4 regions of the Geodermatophilus sp. SYSU D00079 genome follow, and region 4 is predicted to be linked to each of the others. Evidence: riboswitches for the same ligand, from Rfam matches in the RefSeq annotation. Region 4 holds a riboswitch; each other region holds the start of a gene.

Region 1 (4,167 bases), on a different contig from region 4:
ACGCGGGAGGGGTCGACCAGCACGGCGGCGGTGACCGCGCCGATGTCGGCGACGGCGATCATCTGCAGCGGCACCCCGGCCGGCAGCGGCATCCGGACGACGACCTCGGCGGGGTCGGCCGCCACCATCCACGGCAGGTTCTCCATGAAGAAGACCGGCCGGACGATCGTGGCGGGCAGGCCGAGGGAGGCGATGTGCTCCTCGACGCGGCGCTTGCTCTCGAAGTGCGGGATGCCGGTGGACCGCTCCGCACCGCCGACGGAGTTGAACACCAGGTGCTCGACACCGGCGTCGGCGGCCGCGTCGGCCAGCGCGATCCCCTGGGCGACCTCCGCCTCCGGGCCGCCGGCGCCGAACGGGGTGGTCATCGCGAACACCCGCTGCGCGCCGCGGAACGCCGTCCGCAGGCTGTCGGGGTCCCGGAGGTCGGCGCGCACGAGCTCGGCGCCGCGACCGGCGAGGTCCTGCGCCTTCGCCGGGTCACGGACCAGCGCGCGGACCCGGGCGCCGGCGTCCAGCAGCCCGCGGGCGACGGCACCACCCTGCTGCCCGGTGGCTCCGACGACGGCGATCAGGGGTCCGGGCACGCTGCGCTCCTCCAGACGGGGACGGGTCCCCCTAGGGTGCCCGACCATGGCGGATCGGCAGCTCAGGACGGTTCTGGAGGGCGGCGGGTTCTTCGAGGGCCCGCGCTGGCACGAGGGCACCTGGTGGGTGTCGGACTTCTACCGCCGCACGGTGAGCCGGGTGGCTCCCGACGGCGCGGAGACGGTCGTGGTCGAGGTGGAGCAGCAGCCGTCCGGGCTGGGCTGGCTGCCCGACGGCTCGCTGGTGGTCGTGTCGATGAAGGACCGCCGCGTCCTCCGGTACGCCGACGGGTCGCTGCGCACCCACGCCGACCTGGCCGAGCACTGCGGCGGGCACCTCAACGACATGGTGGTGGACGCGCGGGGGAACGTGTTCGTCGGCGACTTCGGCTTCGACCTGATGGGCGGCGGTGCCGCGGCGACCGCGTCGCTCAAGCGGATCGCCCCCGACGGCACGGTCGGCGTGGCCGCCGGGGGGCTGCAGTTCCCGAACGGCTCGGTGATCACCCCGGACGGCGGCACGCTGGTCGTCGGCGAGACCCTGGGGAACCGGTACACCGCGTTCGACCTGGGCGCCGACGGGTCGCTGACCAACCGGCGGGTGTGGGCCTCCCTCGGCCCCGAGGTCACCGGGACGACGGTCGACGAGGTGCTGGGCCAGCTCGTGGTCGCGCCCGACGGGTGCGCGCTGGACGCCGAGGGCCGCATCTGGGCCGCCGACGCGGTGGGCGGCCGGGTGGTGCGCGTGGCCGAGGGCGGGCAGGTGGTCGACGAAATAGCCGCGCCGTCCGGGCTCGGGGTGTACGCCTGCATGCTCGGCGGGGACGGCGGCCGCACGCTGCTCATGTGCTGCGCGCCGGACTTCTACGAGCACAACCGCGCGCCGGTGCGCGAGGCGGTGCTGCTGGCGACCGAGGTCGACGTCCCCCACGCCGGCCGACCGTAGGTCAGCTCCCGGTGGCGCCGGGCGGCGGCTCGGCCGGGCGCGGCTGCCCGTCGCTGCCGGGGACGCTGGGGTGCGCGGTCCCCATGGTGCCGCCCTGCGCCGCGCGCGGTTCCTCCTGCTCCGACGGCGGGCCGACGAGGTCGTGCTCCTCGCGCTCGCCGGGGTTGCCGCCGGTGGCCTCGTTCGCGCCCCCGTAGGGGCGGCCGGTCATGTTGCCCTCGGTCATCTCCGGACCTCCTGTGCTGGGTCCGGGCTGGGTACCCGGTGCGGGTGGCGCTCACGCGGGCGCGAGCACGCGGACCGGGGCGCCGGCGGTGCGCAGCGCCGGTCAGGGCAGGCGGCAGCGGCCCCGGCCCGGGCGTCCGGGTGGGGCCGCTGCCGAGCGGGAGGTCAGTGGACGGGGCCCCGGCCGTAGCCCTTGCCGCCGCCGCGCTTCTTGTTCTGCTCGCCCATCTTGGCGATGAACTCCTTGATCTTGGCCTGGTTCTGCGGCTTGCGGGCCTCCTGGATGACCTTCGCCGCGAGCCCCGACGCCACGAGCTTCCGGATCATGCCGGCCATGTGGTTCCTCCTCGGTTCGGTTGCACCAGATCGTGCCCGCCCAACGGCCCGGCCAACCACCGAGGTTCCCGTGGCGCTGTGCTCGGAGTCCACCACGGTGAGTCAGGAAACCCCGCGCGTGAGCAATCTGTCCGTCACCGCGCTGACCTGCACGGTCGTCCGGCGCAAGGGACCTTGGTCCCCGGTGTCCGTCGTGGTCGCGACGGCGTGTCGCCCGTGTGGCGGACTGTCCGCTGCACGGACGGCGGACCGTCGAGTCCGCACCTAGCGTCCTCCGCGGTCCTGACGGGCCCCTCGTCGCCGAACCCGTGGTGACACCCGTCGGACCCCGCCGAACCGGTGCGCGGCTCCAGCCGCGGCCGGACCGGGGACCCACCGCAGCACTGGGGTGAAGCACGGCCTGGGCCGTGCCGGGCGACCTCCCGTCCGAACCCGACAGCTAACCCGGTAGGCGGACGGATGGAACAGGAGAACCGTCGTCGATGACGACTGCCCGCACGTCCTCAGCCCGTCGCACCATCCGTGGGATCGCGGTCGCCGCGATCGCCGGTGCCGGGATCGCCCTCACGCCCGCGACGGCCTCGGCCGCGCCCGACGTCGTCGCCGCGCCCGCGGCGGCTGCCAGCCCGGCGGCGCAGACCGCCGTCAACACCGCGCTCGCCCAGGTGGGCGACCCCTACCGGTACGGCGCCACCGGCCCCAACGCCTTCGACTGCTCGGGGCTGACGACGTTCGCCTACCGCGCCGCCGGCATCGAGATCCCGCGCACGTCGCGGGCGCAGGCCGGTGCCGGCGTGCCGGTCTCCCGGGACGCCCTGCAGCCCGGTGACCTGGTGTTCTTCTACAGCCCCGTCTCCCACGTCGGGATGTACATCGGCAACGGGCAGATGGTGCACGCCTCCACCGCCGGCCAGCCGGTGAAGGTCGTGAACCTGGACCACATGCCCAGTTACAACACCGCCCGCCGCATCGCCTGACCCTCGGCTGCCGGTGTCCTGCCTAGTGGCGGCAGGGCACCGGCGGCTGGTCGGCCGGCTGCAGCGAGAAGACCGAGCCGGCGTCGCGCGGCCAGGAGCGCAGGAACAGCAGCCCGAGCCGGGTGTGCAGGAACGCCTCGGCCCCCGCCTCGCGGACCAGCGCCGCGAGGTGGCCGGTGTCGTGGTTGCGGTGCCGCCGCAGCTCGTCGTCGGCGGCCAGGGTGACGACGTCCCCGACGGCGCCCATGACGACGACCGGCTGCCAGTGGTCGTCGTCGGCCTGCGCCAGCTGGACGTGCGCCGGGTGCGGGGCGTGGCCGCGGGCCAGGCGGGCGCAGGGGGTGGAGGCCTCGACGCGGCTCGGGCCCGGGTGCGACTCGGGGTGGTCGGACACTGGCTCCCCCTGGTTCCGTGCGCCGCGCGAGCGGCGGACCGTCAGCGAACCACCCCGGTGCCCCGCTCGCCGGGCTGCCCAACACCCGGGACGGCGAAGTCGCCCGTGCGGGTGGGTGGCCGGCCGCGGCGGTGACGGACGGCGACGGTTCCCGCCGCGGCTACGGGACCCGCACGAAGTCGCGGCCGGTCCAGTGCCACCGCACGGTGATCGGGATCGACGGGCCGTCGGCGCGGTTGTCCTCCGGCGCGTAGGCGCGCATCCCGGCGACGACGTCGCCGTCCCGGACCGACAGCGCGGTCGGGTCGTAGAGCGGCGCGAGGACCGTCGTCTCCCGCAGCGTGCGCGGGCTGGGCAGCAGCCCGATCCGCTCCCCGTCGGCGGCGAGGACCTGGACCTCCTCGACGATCCCGTTGGAGGGCTGCGGGGAGCACTGCAGCAGCACGACCGTGTCCGGCTCGCCGTCCCCGTCGACGTCCCCGCCGGCGGTCGCCTGCAGCCAGACGTCGTAGTACTCGTAGTAGGGGCTGCGGCTGGCGTCGGCGGGCACGCGCGCGGTGCCGCCGTCGAGGTCCGCCGCGAAGCCACCCGGGACGATCCCGTCGCAGGTGACGCGGTACGTGGCGTCGTGCCAGTCGCGCACCGGTTCCGGGGAGGGCCCCGCTGCGGCGCCGCTGCCGCCGGCGGCGGCGCAGCCGGCCA
Region 2 (4,167 bases), on a different contig from region 4:
GCGCGCTGGGGGACGACGAGCCCGGCGAGCTGGTGCTGCACCGGGTGCGCGCGGAGGGGGTGGACACCCGCGCGGTGCGCCGGGACCCCGACCGGCCCACCGGCCTGTACCTGCGCGAGGAGGTGGCCGGGGCGCTGCGGGTCTACTACTACCGCCGCGGCTCGGCGGCCTCGACCCTCGCGCCGGGCGCCTTCGACCCGGCCGTCCTCGAGGGGGCGGCCTTCCTGCACCTCACCGGGATCACCGGAGCGCTGTCCCCGGAGGCGGTGGAGTTCCTGCCGTGGGCGGCGCGCACGGCGCGGGCGGCGGGCGTGCGGGTGAGCTACGACGTCAACTACCGCAGCCGGCTGTGGGAGCCGGCCGCGGCCCGCGCCGCCAGCGAGGCCCTGTTCCCGCACGTCGACGTCCTGCTCGTGGGCGACGACGAGGCCCGCGCCCTGTGGGGCTGGGACGACGACACCGGCCTGGAGCGGCTCGCCGACGCCGGGCCCGGGGAGGTCGTGCTCAAGCAGGGCGCCCGCGGCTGCACGGCACTGGTGGACGGCGAGCGGTTGACCTCGCCGGGCTTCCCCGCCCGCCAGGTCGACCCCGTGGGCGCCGGCGACGCGTTCGCCGCCGGCTACCTCGCCGCCTCCCTCTGGGGGGCCGAGCCGGCCGGGCGGCTGCGCACCGCCAACGCCATGGGTGCCTTCTGCGTCCAGGGCCTGGGTGACTACGAGGGCCTGCCCAGCCGCCGTGAACTGACCGCGTTCCTCGACCAGACCGTCGACCTCGGGAGGTGACGATGCACTCCGACGACCCCGCCGGCGTGCTCGAGGGTGTCTACGTCGCCAACGTGACGCCCTTCCGCGACGACGAGCGCTTCAGCGTCGACGTCGACTCCTACCTCGGCCACGTCCGCTGGCTGGCCGGGCAGGGGGTCACCGGCGTCGTCCCGTTCGGCACCAACGGCGAGGGCCCGTCGGTGTCGGTCCGGGAGAAGCGGGCCGTGCTGGAGGCCCTGCTGCCCGAGGTGGGGGCGCTGCACGTCGTCCCCACCGTCGCGGAGGGCAACCTGCCGGACACCCTGGACCTGCTCGAGCAGCTGCAGGACCTGCCGGTGCGGGCGGTGATGGTGCTGCCGCCCTACTACTTCCGGCCGGCGGCGGCCGAGGGGCTGCGCGTGTTCTACGAGCGCGTGCTGGCCGCCACCCGGCACCCGGTGGTCGTCTACCACATCCCCAAGTACGCGGTGCCCGTCCCGGCCGAGCTGGTGGCCGACCTGCCGGTGTGGGGGGTGAAGGACTCCGGTGGCGAGGCCGGCTACGCCGAGACCGTGCACGCGGCGGGCAAGGGGGTGCTCGTCGGCACCGAGGACGACCTGCCGGCCCGCCTGCTGACCGCCACCGGCTCCATCTCCGCGCTGGCCAACATCGTCCCCGAGCAGGTCGTCGCGCTGTACCGGCACGTCCGTGGCGGACGGACCGACGACGCCGCGGCGCTGTCGGCCCACCTGCAGCAGGTGCGGGCGATGACCAAGGAGTTCGTCGCGCCCGGGATGCTCAAGCGCATCGCCGAGCAGCGGCACGGGCACCCGATGGGCACCGTGCGCCCGCCGCTGGTCCCCGTCCCGGCGGGGTTCGACGCCGCGGCCGCGGTCGAGCGCGCCGTGGCGGTCCCCGTCGGCTGAGGACGCCGGGACGCGGCTGCCCCCGCCGCCCACCCGCGTCCCCGGACGCCTGTGCCCATACACCCTCGGGCCGTCGATCGGGTGCCGCGCGACGCGGGTCACCCGACGAATCGACGGCGCTCGATTGTCACAACTGCATAACGCCGGTTACCGTGGGTGGGTCCGGTCGATCGTCACGTCCCCGCCCGGGGAACCCGAACGGACGCCGCCGAGTCGCCCTCCGGGGCGAGCCGGGGACCCATCGCAGTACTGGGGTGAATCCCGTTCCCGGGCCGTTGGTCCGGGACGGGTAGGGCTGCTTCCCGCCCGAACCCGTCAGCTAACTCGGTAGGCGGCCATCGGAAGAACGGAGAGCGGCCGGATGGCGCGCCCCTGCCCTGCTGCACGACCCCGCCCGACCCGGTACCACCGGAGCCGGGTGCGCCCGCGCACCTGATCGCCCGCGGCCGTCCTGCCGCGCACCGCCCGCGGGCCACTCCCGAGCACCCCCGCTCGACCGGCCTCCCGCCGTCTCCCCGGTGTCCCGCGCAGCGCCCGGACGTCCGCAGCCCCCTGCTGCCCGCTCACCCCGCAGCCCGCCGCCTCCGGCGTGCCGCTGCGCCCGTAGACCCCGGAGCACATCCCCTCATGGACCCCCGCACCACCACCGGCCGCGCTGCCGACCGCCGCGGCCGCGCACGCCGCCGCCCGCCGGCGAGCGTCCGCCGCCCCGCGCTGTACCTCGGCGTGGCCACCGCCGGCGCCCTCATGGTCAACGTCCTGGTCGGCTCGGACCCGGCCGCGCAGGCCGAGGCCGGGACGTCGGAGTCGGTCAGCGTCGCTCGCGAGCTCGGGCTGACCGCCGACTCCGCCCCGGCAGCGGCGACGCCGGACCTCCAGTCCCTGGAGCAGCTGACCGCCAGCCGCAGCAGCCGCGAGGCCGAGCAGACCGCGGCGCAGCAGGCCCAGGCCGCCGCCGACCAGGCCGAGTTGGACCGCCAGAGGGCCGAGGCGGAGGCCGCTGCCCGCGCCGCCGAGGCCGCCCGGGCCGCCGAGGCCGCCCGGGCCGCCGAGGCCGCGCGGGCTGCCGAGGCGGCGAGGGTCGCGGAGGCCGCCGAGGCCGCCGAGGCCGCGCGTGCCGCCGAGGCCGCCCCGCAGCGGTCGGGGGGATCCGCCCCCGCGGCCGCCGCCGCGTCCGGCAGCGTCGCGGCGACCACGATCGCGCGCATCACCAACACCGCAGGCGCCACCAAGCCCGCCGCGCAGGCGGCCGCGAACGCCGTGGTCAGCAACGTGCCCGGTGCCGCCGGCATCACCATCGGCGGCACCCGCGCCAGCGCCGCCGACCCGGGCGGCCACCCCTCGGGCCTGGCGCTGGACTACATGACCAGCTCCTCGCTCGGCGACGCGATCGCCCAGTACCACATCGCCCACTGGAACGAGCTCGGCGTGGAGTACGTCATCTGGAAGCAGCGGATGCTGAGCTCACCCAACGGCTCCTGGAAGCCGATGGCCGACCGCGGCAGCCCGACGGCCAACCACATGGACCACGTCCACGTGAACTACCGGGGCTGATCCCCGCGGGGCATCGCGCCCCGCACCTGCACGAGGCAACGGCTCCCACCCGTCGACGGGTGGGAGCCGTTGCGTGTCCGGCGACACCGCAGGCCGGGACATCGGCTACGAGGTCTGTCCGGCGACCGCTCGCCCCCTCGTGGCGGCCGCCATCTGCACGCGCAGGCTCCGGCCGACCTTCGCCGGACTCAGGAACTGCCACGGCGTGATCAGCCGGCCTCCGTAGCTGGCCAGGTTCGAGGCCAGTCGGTCGTCGTGCGCGGCGCCGGCGAACATCAGACGCTCGACGGGGTTGAGCTTCCGACCGTTGGCGAGGTCGGCGATGAAGAAGTGGTGTGCGGCCAGGCGGTGGTGGTGCTGCCGCCCGTACCGCTGGAGGGCTGTGTCGATCTCGGCGTCGTCGGCCCTCGGGCGTGCCAGGACCGGACCGACCTCGTCGGCCAGCCACGCCGCGGACTCCAGTGCCCAGCCGCAGCCGACCCCCCACAGGTAGTCGGTGGTCAGGGCGGCGTCGCCGACGAGGGCCATGCCGGGAACCGCCGGTGCCCTGCTCACGTCCGGGTAGTGGGGCACCCCGACGTAGTCGGAGACCCGTCGCGCGGAGGTGAGGTCGGGGCCGTCGGGGAGGGCCTCGATGACCTGCCGGAAGCTGGTGTCGATGTCGCGGCGGAACTCGGTGAGCTTGTCGTGGGTGAGCATGACGGCGAGGACGGTGACGCCGCTGTCGTTGGGGAAGGCGTAGGCCACGTCGGGATCGGTCAGCCACATCTGGGAGCGCTCGCCGCTGGCGAGGGGAAGGTCCTCGAACGAGGCGAAGTAGATGAAGCGCCCGTGCTTCTTCTCCTTGGCGGGCACTGCGGCGGAGGAGGCGACGAGGGAGTACCGCCCGTCGGCGGCGACGACGACCCTGGCGCGGAACTCCTGGTCGTCGCCGGCGCGCGTGG
Region 3 (4,167 bases), on a different contig from region 4:
GTCGCTGCGGAACAGCGCCGCCGGCGTGTGCAGGCCGAACAGGGTGAGCGTCTGGTAGCCCGCCGCCCGCTCGGCCGGCCCCAGGATCGAGGGGTCGGACAGCGAGTGGCAGTACACCTCGAACGGGATGACGTCGGGCAGCAGCCCCGCGGCGGCCTGCGCGTGGGCCGCGTCGAGCTGGCCCGCGGCCTCGTCGACGTGGAAGGTGCCGGCGAAGGCGACGGCGGGGTCCACGCCCGAGCGCAGGCGGGGCAGCCGCGCCAGCACCATGTTGACCTTGAGCTGGGCCCCGTCGGCGGTGGGTCGGGGTGCTGCGCCGGTCAGCCGGTCGAGCACCGCGGGCGCGGCGCCGCCGACCACGTACCCGGCGTCCACCGCCCGTTCGACGCCGTCGTCGTCGGTCCAGTGCACGGTGACGCCGTCGGCGCCCGGCTCCAGCGCGGTCACCGTGGCGCGGGTGACCAGCTCGGCGCCGGCTCCGCGGGCGGCCGCGGCCATGGCGCCGGTGACCGCACCCATGCCGCCCACCGGCACCCGCCAGCGCCCCGTGCCGTTGCCGACCACGTGGTAGAGGAAGCAGCGGCCGGCCGGTGAGGCGGCGTCGTGCACGTCGGCGAACGTGCCGATGAGCCCGTCTGTGAGCGCCACCCCGCGGACCACGTCGGAGTGCAGCTCGTCGGCGACGAGGTCGGCGAGGGGCCGGGCCTGCAGGTCCTCCCACAGCCGCCGGTCGCACAGCCGGCCGGCCAGCTCCCGGGGGGACAGCAGCGGCTCGGTGAGGGTGGGGGCGAGGTCCTCGGCCAGCGTGGCCACCCGTGCGTAGAAGCGCTGCCAGCCGGCCAGCTCGGCGTCGGACCCCGTCAGCGCGCGGAACGAGGCCGCCGTGGCCGGCCCCTCGTCCCGCTCCACCAGCAGGCCGGCCCCGCCCGGGACGGCGGTGTAGGAGGCCACCGCGCGGTCGGCGAGGGTGACCTCCAGGCCGAGGTCGGCGACGATCCGGTCGGGCAGGAGGCTGACCAGGTACGAGTAGGCCGACAGCCGGACGTCGACGCCGGGGAACACCTGCTCGCTGACCGCGGCGCCGCCGACCCGCTCCCGGCGCTCGAGCACCAGTACCGACCAGCCGGCCCGGGCCAGGTAGGCCGCGGCCACGAGCCCGTTGTGCCCGCCCCCGACGACGACGGCGTCGTACGCACCCCGTCCGTCCGGTGTCACCGTCCCCTCCCGCGGGGTGCTGCGCTCCTCGCTGCCGTGCTCGCGCCCGGGTGGGCCGAGGCGGGTGCCGGCACCGGTCAGCTGCCCTCGCCGGGAGCGTCCTCGCTCTCCTCGCAACCCTGTCCGGGTGCCTGCTCCGCGGTGCCGCAGTCCTGCTCGTTGCGGTTGACGTCGGTGTTCCCGCCGGTCTCGGTGCTGCTGCACCCGGCGAGCACCCCGACGAGGAGGAGGGCGGCCAGGGGTCGTCTGAGGTCCATGCGCTGCACGTGCTCGCGCGGACCGCTCGCCAAACCCCACCCGTCCCACCGGACCCACGCGTCCCGCCCGCGCGGCGGGTTGAGTCGAGAGTCCACCAAATCACATCCGGGTAATTGTCACGGCAGCGTCACGGCCCTTACGGTGTGTGCGTCCGGCGGGGCGCTCCGTCACCAACCTGGGTGACACTCCGCGGACGCCGTCGAACCGGCGCCCTCCTCCCGGGGGTGGCCGGACCGGGGACCCACCGCACCACTGGGGTGGAGCGCGCACGGCCCCGTGGCCGGACGCGCCGGGCGCCTTCCCGCCCGAACCCGTCAGCTGACCCGGTAGGCGGCCGTGGAAGAAACGGAGTGCCGCCGCACCATGGCGTCCCCTCGCACCGCCCGCCGCGCTGCCGTCGTCCTGGCCGTCGCCGGCGCCCTCGGTCTCACCCTCGGGCCGTCCTCGGCCGGCGCGGAGGAACCGGCCACCGCGCAGGAGGCCGCCGCCCTGGTCGCCGCCCGCGGGCACGAGCTCGAGGTCGTCACCGAGGACTTCAACGAGGCGCGCGAGGCGCTCGCCGCCCAGCAGGCCACGGCCCAGGCCGCCGCCGCGGCGGTGGCCGAGGCCAGGGGCGCGGCGACCGCGGCCCAGCAGCAGGTCCGGGGCATCGCCCGCAGCGCATTCACCGGCGACAGCATGGGTTCGCTCCAGGCGCTGATGACCAGCGACTCCGCCGACGAGTTCGTCAACCGGGTCACGCTGCTGGAGACCGTCGCGGGGCACCAGAACGGGCTGCTGGACCAGGCCGTGGCCGCCGGCGAGGTCGCCGCGCAGGCCCAGGCGGTGGCCGACGCCGCGGCGGTCGAGGCCCAGGCCCAGTACGACGCCGTGGCCGCCCAGCAGGCCGACCTGCAGGCGCAGATCAACGCCTACCAGGCCGACTACGCCCGGCTGTCGGCCGACGAGCGGCGGGCGGCCCTCGAGGCGGCCGCGACCGCCCACGGCGGCGGGGCCGAGCGGGCCAGCCGCGCCGAGCGCTCGGCGCCGGCCCCGGCCGCCGCGCCGGTGGTGGCCGGCAGCGGGGCCGTGCAGGCCGCGATCGACGCGGCGATGGCCCAGCGCGGCAAGCCCTACGTCTGGGCCGCGGCGGGGCCTGGCTCCTTCGACTGCTCGGGGCTGGTCCAGTACGCGTTCAAGGCCGCCGGCATCAGCCTGCCGCACTCCAGCCGCTCGCAGTCGGCCATGGGCACCCAGGTGTCCCGCGCCGAGGCCCGCCCCGGTGACCTGGTCGCGTTCTACAGCCCGGTCAGCCACATCGGCATCTACCTCGGCAACGGCCAGATGGTGCACGCGCCGACCTCCGGCGACGTCGTGAAGGTCGCCAGCGTCGATGCCATGGGCGCCACGCCGCGGTTCAACCGCATCGCCGGCTGACCTCCTGCAGCAGTCCCCACACGAACCGGGCCCGGACCCCGCCGGGCAGCTCCACCTCCCAGCGGGTCACCACGCCGGGGTCGACGCTGCGCGCCCCCGGCAGGCCCACCACGTCGTCGAGCACGTGCTGCCACACCAGCAACCGGGTCGCGGACGCCGGCGGCACCGGTGAGCCCGGCGCCCGCGCCAGGTGCTCCGCGAGCACCGACCCGCCCGGGCCGGACAGCACCTCCCAGTACAGATGTGGCCACAACGGCACCGGCCAGCGGCGGACCTGGACGTCGAGGTCGCCGAACCGGCGGTCCTCCAGCTCCTCCGGCGGGCCCAGGACGGCGGTGCGCAGCGCCAGCCCCCGGGGAGCCCGCGGCGAGTGCTGCAGCGCCTGCCAGCGGGTGTGCGCGGCGTGCGCCTCGGCTCGGGTGGCCCCCAGCCGGGGCAGCGCCTCGGCGACCAGGTCGGGACGCAGGTCGGCCATCCGCCGCAGCAGCACGAGGCAGAACTCCCGCCGCGCCAGTCCCCGCACGGGCGCCGACCCTGCCAGCACCCGGCCGTGCCGGTCCCACCGGCCACCGCCGTCCTCGACCGGGAGACACTGCCGTCCACGCGGGACGTCCGCCGGCCCGAGGAGCTCGGGCCGGTCCACAGCCCCCGCGGTCGGCGCCCCCCCGCGGGGGGCGGCGTACCCCGGGTCGGGCATCGGGGAGGATGGGGGGCGATGAACGCCCGCGCCGTCGCCCTCGTCTTCCGTGCCGTCGCCCTCGCCGAGGCCTGTTCCTGGGTGGGCCTGCTGTTCGGCATGTTCGTGAAGTGGGTGCTCGCCTCCTCCGAGCGGGGCGTGCAGATCTTCGGCCCCATCCACGGCGGCATCTTCGTGGCCTACGTGCTGGTCACGCTCCTGGCGGCGCGCGTGCTCCGGTGGAACGCGCCGACCACGGTGTTCGCGCTCGCCGCGTCGGTGCCGCCGCTGGCCACCCTGTGGTTCGACCGCTGGGCGACCCGCACCGAGCGGCTGCCCCTGCCCGAGCCCGTCCCGACCTCCTGACGACGGCCCCCCCGGCCCGCGTCTAGGTTCGCGGACGTGCCCGAACCGGTCCTGCCCTCCACCGCCCGCACCCTCCTCGCCCGCGTCGCGCGGGTACAGCGCGACGGGCGGGCGCCCAGCCTGGTCGCCGGGGTCGTCCGGGACGACGGGCTGGCCTGGTCGGCCGGGCGCGGCGACGTCCCGGAGCCGCACACCGACGTGCAGTACCGGCTGGGGTCGATCAGCAAGACCGTGAC
Region 4 (4,167 bases):
CCGTGTGGACGAACGTGACGCCCTAGGACCAGGGCCGTCCCGGGCGGGTCCGCGGGGGAGCGTGACGAGGCCCGCCGGGCGGAGGCGCCGACCTGGGGGCCTGACCGGTGGGGCGGGTGGGGCTCGAACCCACGACCCAGGGATTATGAGTCCCGTGCTCTGACCGGCTGAGCTACCGCCCCGGTGGTGCCCAGCCTGCCAGATGGGCGCCCGGGCCCGGCGTCGCCGTCAGGACGGGCCGCGGATCGCCTCGACCGCCGTCATCGCCTGCTCGCGCAGGGCTGCGGAGACCGGGGCGGAGCCCGCGACCTCGGCGGCCGCGGCCTGGCCCCGCTCGCTCACCACGTAGGCCATGAAGTCGGCGACGAGCTCGGCGGTCTGCTCGTCCTCGTACTCGACGCAGCCCACGTGGTAGCTGACCAGCACGATCGGGTACTGGCCGCTGCCGGTCGTCGTCCGTGCCAGCTCGAGGGCGAAGTCGTACTCGCCGCGCCCCGTCAGGGTGGTGGAGGCCTCGACCACGGCCGCTGCGGCCTCGGCCGTCGGCGCCACGAACTCCCCGCCGACGCCGATCCGCGCCACCCCCAGGTCGCCGGCCTGGGAGAGGTCGGCGTAGCCGATGGTGCCCTGGCCGCCGGCCACCGCCGCCACGACGCCGGAGTTGCCCTGTGCGGCCTCCCCGCCCGCGACCGGCCACTCGCCGTCCGGTTCGTGCGGCCACGCCCCGCCGCCGGCGGCGGCCAGGTACTCGGTGAAGTTCTGCGTCGTGCCCGACTCGTCGCTGCGGTGCACCGCCGTGATCGGCGTGGCGGGCAACGGCACGCCGGGGTTGTCCGCGGCGATCGCCGGGTCGTCCCACCGGGAGACCGTGCCGGCGAAGACGGCGGCCAGCGTGGTGGGGGAGAGGTCGAGCCCGTCGACGCCGGGGACGTTGTGGACGACGGCGATCGGGGCGATGTAGTTCGGCAGTTCGAAGACCCCCGCCGCCCCGCACCGCTCCCCGGCCTGCGACAGCTCGTCGTCGTCCAGTGGGGCGTCGGAGCCGGCGAAGTCGATGCCGCCGGCGAGGAACTGCTCCCGGCCGCCCCCGGAGCCGACCGGGTCGTAGTCGACGGTCACGCCCGGCTGCACCCGCGTGTACCCCGCCGTCCACCCCTGCATGGCGGCCTGCTGGCTGCTGGCCCCGGCACCCACGAGGGAGCCCGAGAGGTCCCCCGTCGCGCCGTCGCCGCCGCGCTCGTTGGGGGGCACGTAGTTCGCGATCGCCACCACGGCGCCGACCACGGCCGCCGCGCCGACCGCGGCGGCCACCTTGCTCCGGGCAGACACGGGCGCCTTCCCCTCCCGGCCCGGGCGCCGGCCGCCGGGCGTCGCCGCCGACCCTAGGGTGTCGGTCCCGTCGGGGCGGATCGGCCAGAAGTGGGCGACATCTCATCCGCGACGCCGGGCGACGGGGCGGGGGAGGCGTGGGGCGCCGGTCCGCCGGACGAGCGGAGGACGTCGGCGCAGGTCGCCATGGGGAATCCGTGAGGCGAGGCGCCCCCCGCGACCATCACCACTCCGCGGTTGCACAGTGACGCGCCGTAGCGGGAGGTCACCCCTCCGGGCAAGGAGGCGCACCGGAGGTGTTACTCGATCGTGACCGCACGGGGTCACCCGTAGTAGTTTTCCCGACGGCCCAGCCGGCATCCGCTCCTCGACACACGAGGGCACCGGCCGGGCCCCGCCGAACCGCCGACGTCCCTCAGGGGCCGCGGCGGACCGGGGACCCACCGTTCCACTGGGGTGAGTCCTGCCTGCGCAGGGGGCGCAGGCGGGTAGGGCGCCGTCCGGCCCGAACCCGTCAGCTAACTCGGTAGGCGGTCGCGAGGATGGGAGAACCGTCGCCTTGGCGACCTTGCACCACCTGAGGACCCTGCCTGCGCGCGGGGGGTCGGCCCGCCGGCTGCTGCGCGCGCCCCGCCGGGCCGTCGTCGTCGCCGCCGTGGTCGGCGGACTGCTCGCCGGCACCCCCGCCGCGCTCGCCGCGCCCGCCGTCACCGGGACCTCCGAGCAGGAGGGCCTGGCCGCCGAGGTCGCCCGCATCGAGCAACTGGTCACCGCCGCCGAGGAGAAGCTGCAGCGGATGACCGTCGAGGCCGAGGCCGCCGCCGACGCCGCCCTGGTCGCCCGCGCCGAGCTGGCCACGGCCCAGGCGCAGGCCGACGCCACCGCCGCCGAGCTGGCCACCGCCCAGGCCGACGTCGCCACCGCCGAGGACGACGTCGCCACGCTGGGCCGCGAGGCGTACATGGGCGCCGACAACCGCTACGGCGACATCGAGCTCATCCTCGACGCCGAGAGCCCCACCGAGCTGCTCCAGCAGGCCGCGACGATGGACGTCCTCGGTGCCCAGCGTGCCGCGCGGCTGACCGAGTTCCTGGCCGTCGAGCAGCGGGTCGAGGAGGCCGACCGGGCCGCGCGGGCCGCGGTCACCCGGCTCGACGAGGCAGCCCGCGCCGCCGACGAGGCCGAGGCGGCCGCCACCGCCCACCTCGCCGAGGCCCAGGCCGAGTACGACGCCGTCGCCGCGGAGAAGGCGGCGCTCGACGCGCAGTACCGCGCCGCGGGTGAGCGGCTGCTGGCCTCGCAGGGTGCGGCCGACCCCGCCGCCGCCTTCGACGCCCGGCTCGACGCCCGCGCCCAGGGCACGGCCGCGCTGCCGACCGCCGGCCGGCTCACCTCCTGCTACGGCGCCCGCTGGGGCACCATGCACCAGGGCATCGACATCGCCGCCCCCATCGGCACGCCGATCTACGTGCCGGAGGACGGCGTCGTCCTCCAGGCCGGTCCGGCCAGCGGCTTCGGCCTGGCCGTGTACGTGCAGCACGCCGACGGGCAGATCACCCTCTACGGCCACGTGAACGCGTTCTCCGTCACCGCCGGGCAGGTGGTCACCGCGGGCCAGCAGATCGCCGAGGTCGGCAACCGCGGCCAGTCCACCGGGCCGCACCTGCACTTCGAGGTGCACCAGGGCGGCCTCTACGCCGACCGGGTCAACCCGATGCCGTGGCTGGCCCAGCACGGCATCAGCCTCGGTGGCGGGTGCTGACCTGAGCTGACCCCACGACGGCCCCCAGCCCCGGCGGTCGGGAACCGTCGTGCTCTCAGCGGCGGCCCCGCAGCCGGCCGAGCAGGCCGCCGACGCCGCCCAGGGTCTGCGCGGCCAGTTGCAGGATCGGCCCGCCGGGGATGCCCGGCGCGACCTGCACGACCGGCGCCAGTGCCAGCAGGCCGCCGAGCTCGTGCACCCGCAGCCGCCGCCGGGCCAGGGCCGCCACGGGGTTGACCCGTCCGGAGGCGGCCTCGAGCAGCAGGTCCGCCGGGGCCTCCACGGCGGTGCCCCGGGGCGATCCGGGGGCCACCCGCCGCACCGTCCAGCCGGTGGGGTCGGCGGTGAACGCCCAGCCCCCCTCCGGCGTCGCCAGGGTCGCCCCGCCGGTGATGCCGACGGACGCGGACAGGGCGCCGGTGACGTCGGCCAGGGCCGCGAGGCCGGCCTGCAGCACCGGGCCGGGCACCGGCGGGGCGCCGCACGCGGCCAGGTCCAGGCCGTGCACGGCCAGCTCGTACGCCTGCCCGAGGACGACGCTGAGCAGGGGCAGCGTGCCCACGACCGCGACCGCCGGTGCGGTGTCCAGCTCGACGGGCTCCTCGGCCAGGTAGCGGGCGGTGGCGTCCCGGTTGCGGCGCAGCGCGGCCAGCACCTCCTCCCGTGTCGCGTCCCGGTGGGCGGCGGTGACCCGCGCGTTGGTCGCATCCACCTCCGGCGGGGTCCCCGCGCCCCCCGCCCGCGCGGACGCCACGAGGTCCGCGAGCGCCGCGTGGTCGGCCCAGCAGCCGAGGTGGACGCAGATCTCGTGGGCCCGCCACCCGGGCAGCCGGGAGGACCGGTCGAGGTCCACCGCCTCGGCCTGGGCGAGGAAGGCGTCCCACGCCGGCAGGACCAGCCCGGCGACCTCGTCCCGCCCCGCGTCGGCCATCCCCTGGGATCGCAGCATGGCCCGGCCGGTACCCCGGGGGTCCCGCCCGGTACGCCTCGCCGCGCGCGGCCGTCTTGTCCGCCGGGCCCGGTCCCCGTCAGCCTGGGGCCATGACACGCAGCGGCACGACCCGCGGCACGGTGAT

Evidence for each region. Region 4 has a riboswitch for cyclic di-AMP ahead of ACI79E_RS17655 (M23 family metallopeptidase). Riboswitches for the same ligand answer to the same signal wherever they lie in the genome.
Region 1: it holds a riboswitch for cyclic di-AMP, as region 4 does, so the genes downstream of both, ACI79E_RS15160 (C40 family peptidase) here and ACI79E_RS17655 (M23 family metallopeptidase) in region 4, are expected to answer to the same signal.
Region 2: it holds a riboswitch for cyclic di-AMP, as region 4 does, so the genes downstream of both, ACI79E_RS14565 (hypothetical protein) here and ACI79E_RS17655 (M23 family metallopeptidase) in region 4, are expected to answer to the same signal.
Region 3: it holds a riboswitch for cyclic di-AMP, as region 4 does, so the genes downstream of both, ACI79E_RS10535 (C40 family peptidase) here and ACI79E_RS17655 (M23 family metallopeptidase) in region 4, are expected to answer to the same signal.

Annotation. Positions count from the first base shown of each region.
Region 1 covers NZ_JBJGZS010000018.1:54,724-58,890, reverse strand. Annotated here, with positions in the region: gene ACI79E_RS15180 (NmrA/HSCARG family protein) at 1-587, opposite strand, end outside; gene ACI79E_RS15175 (SMP-30/gluconolactonase/LRE family protein) at 634-1,533, shown strand; gene ACI79E_RS15170 (hypothetical protein) at 1,535-1,759, opposite strand; gene ACI79E_RS15165 (hypothetical protein) at 1,924-2,094, opposite strand; cyclic di-AMP (ydaO/yuaA leader) riboswitch at 2,414-2,561, shown strand; gene ACI79E_RS15160 (C40 family peptidase) at 2,577-3,071, shown strand; gene ACI79E_RS15155 (hypothetical protein) at 3,094-3,465, opposite strand; gene ACI79E_RS15150 (hypothetical protein) at 3,626-4,167, opposite strand, start outside.
Region 2 covers NZ_JBJGZS010000017.1:15,656-19,822, forward strand. Annotated here, with positions in the region: gene ACI79E_RS14555 (sugar kinase) at 1-782, shown strand, start outside; gene ACI79E_RS14560 (dihydrodipicolinate synthase family protein) at 785-1,669, shown strand; cyclic di-AMP (ydaO/yuaA leader) riboswitch at 1,866-2,018, shown strand; gene ACI79E_RS14565 (hypothetical protein) at 2,297-3,223, shown strand; gene ACI79E_RS14570 (NAD(P)/FAD-dependent oxidoreductase) at 3,329-4,167, opposite strand, start outside.
Region 3 covers NZ_JBJGZS010000010.1:38,780-42,946, forward strand. Annotated here, with positions in the region: gene ACI79E_RS10525 (phytoene desaturase family protein) at 1-1,215, opposite strand, end outside; gene ACI79E_RS10530 (hypothetical protein) at 1,293-1,472, opposite strand; cyclic di-AMP (ydaO/yuaA leader) riboswitch at 1,672-1,821, shown strand; gene ACI79E_RS10535 (C40 family peptidase) at 1,837-2,889, shown strand; gene ACI79E_RS10540 (hypothetical protein) at 2,870-3,412, opposite strand; gene ACI79E_RS10545 (DUF3817 domain-containing protein) at 3,605-3,931, shown strand; gene ACI79E_RS10550 (serine hydrolase domain-containing protein) at 3,968-4,167, shown strand, end outside.
Region 4 covers NZ_JBJGZS010000024.1:59,176-63,342, reverse strand. Annotated here, with positions in the region: gene ACI79E_RS17670 (hypothetical protein) at 1-26, shown strand, start outside; tRNA gene ACI79E_RS17665 (tRNA-Ile) at 109-182, opposite strand; gene pstS (phosphate ABC transporter substrate-binding protein PstS) at 229-1,329, opposite strand; cyclic di-AMP (ydaO/yuaA leader) riboswitch at 1,725-1,873, shown strand; gene ACI79E_RS17655 (M23 family metallopeptidase) at 1,889-3,091, shown strand; gene ACI79E_RS17650 (maleylpyruvate isomerase family mycothiol-dependent enzyme) at 3,147-4,040, opposite strand; gene ACI79E_RS17645 (hypothetical protein) at 4,133-4,167, shown strand, end outside.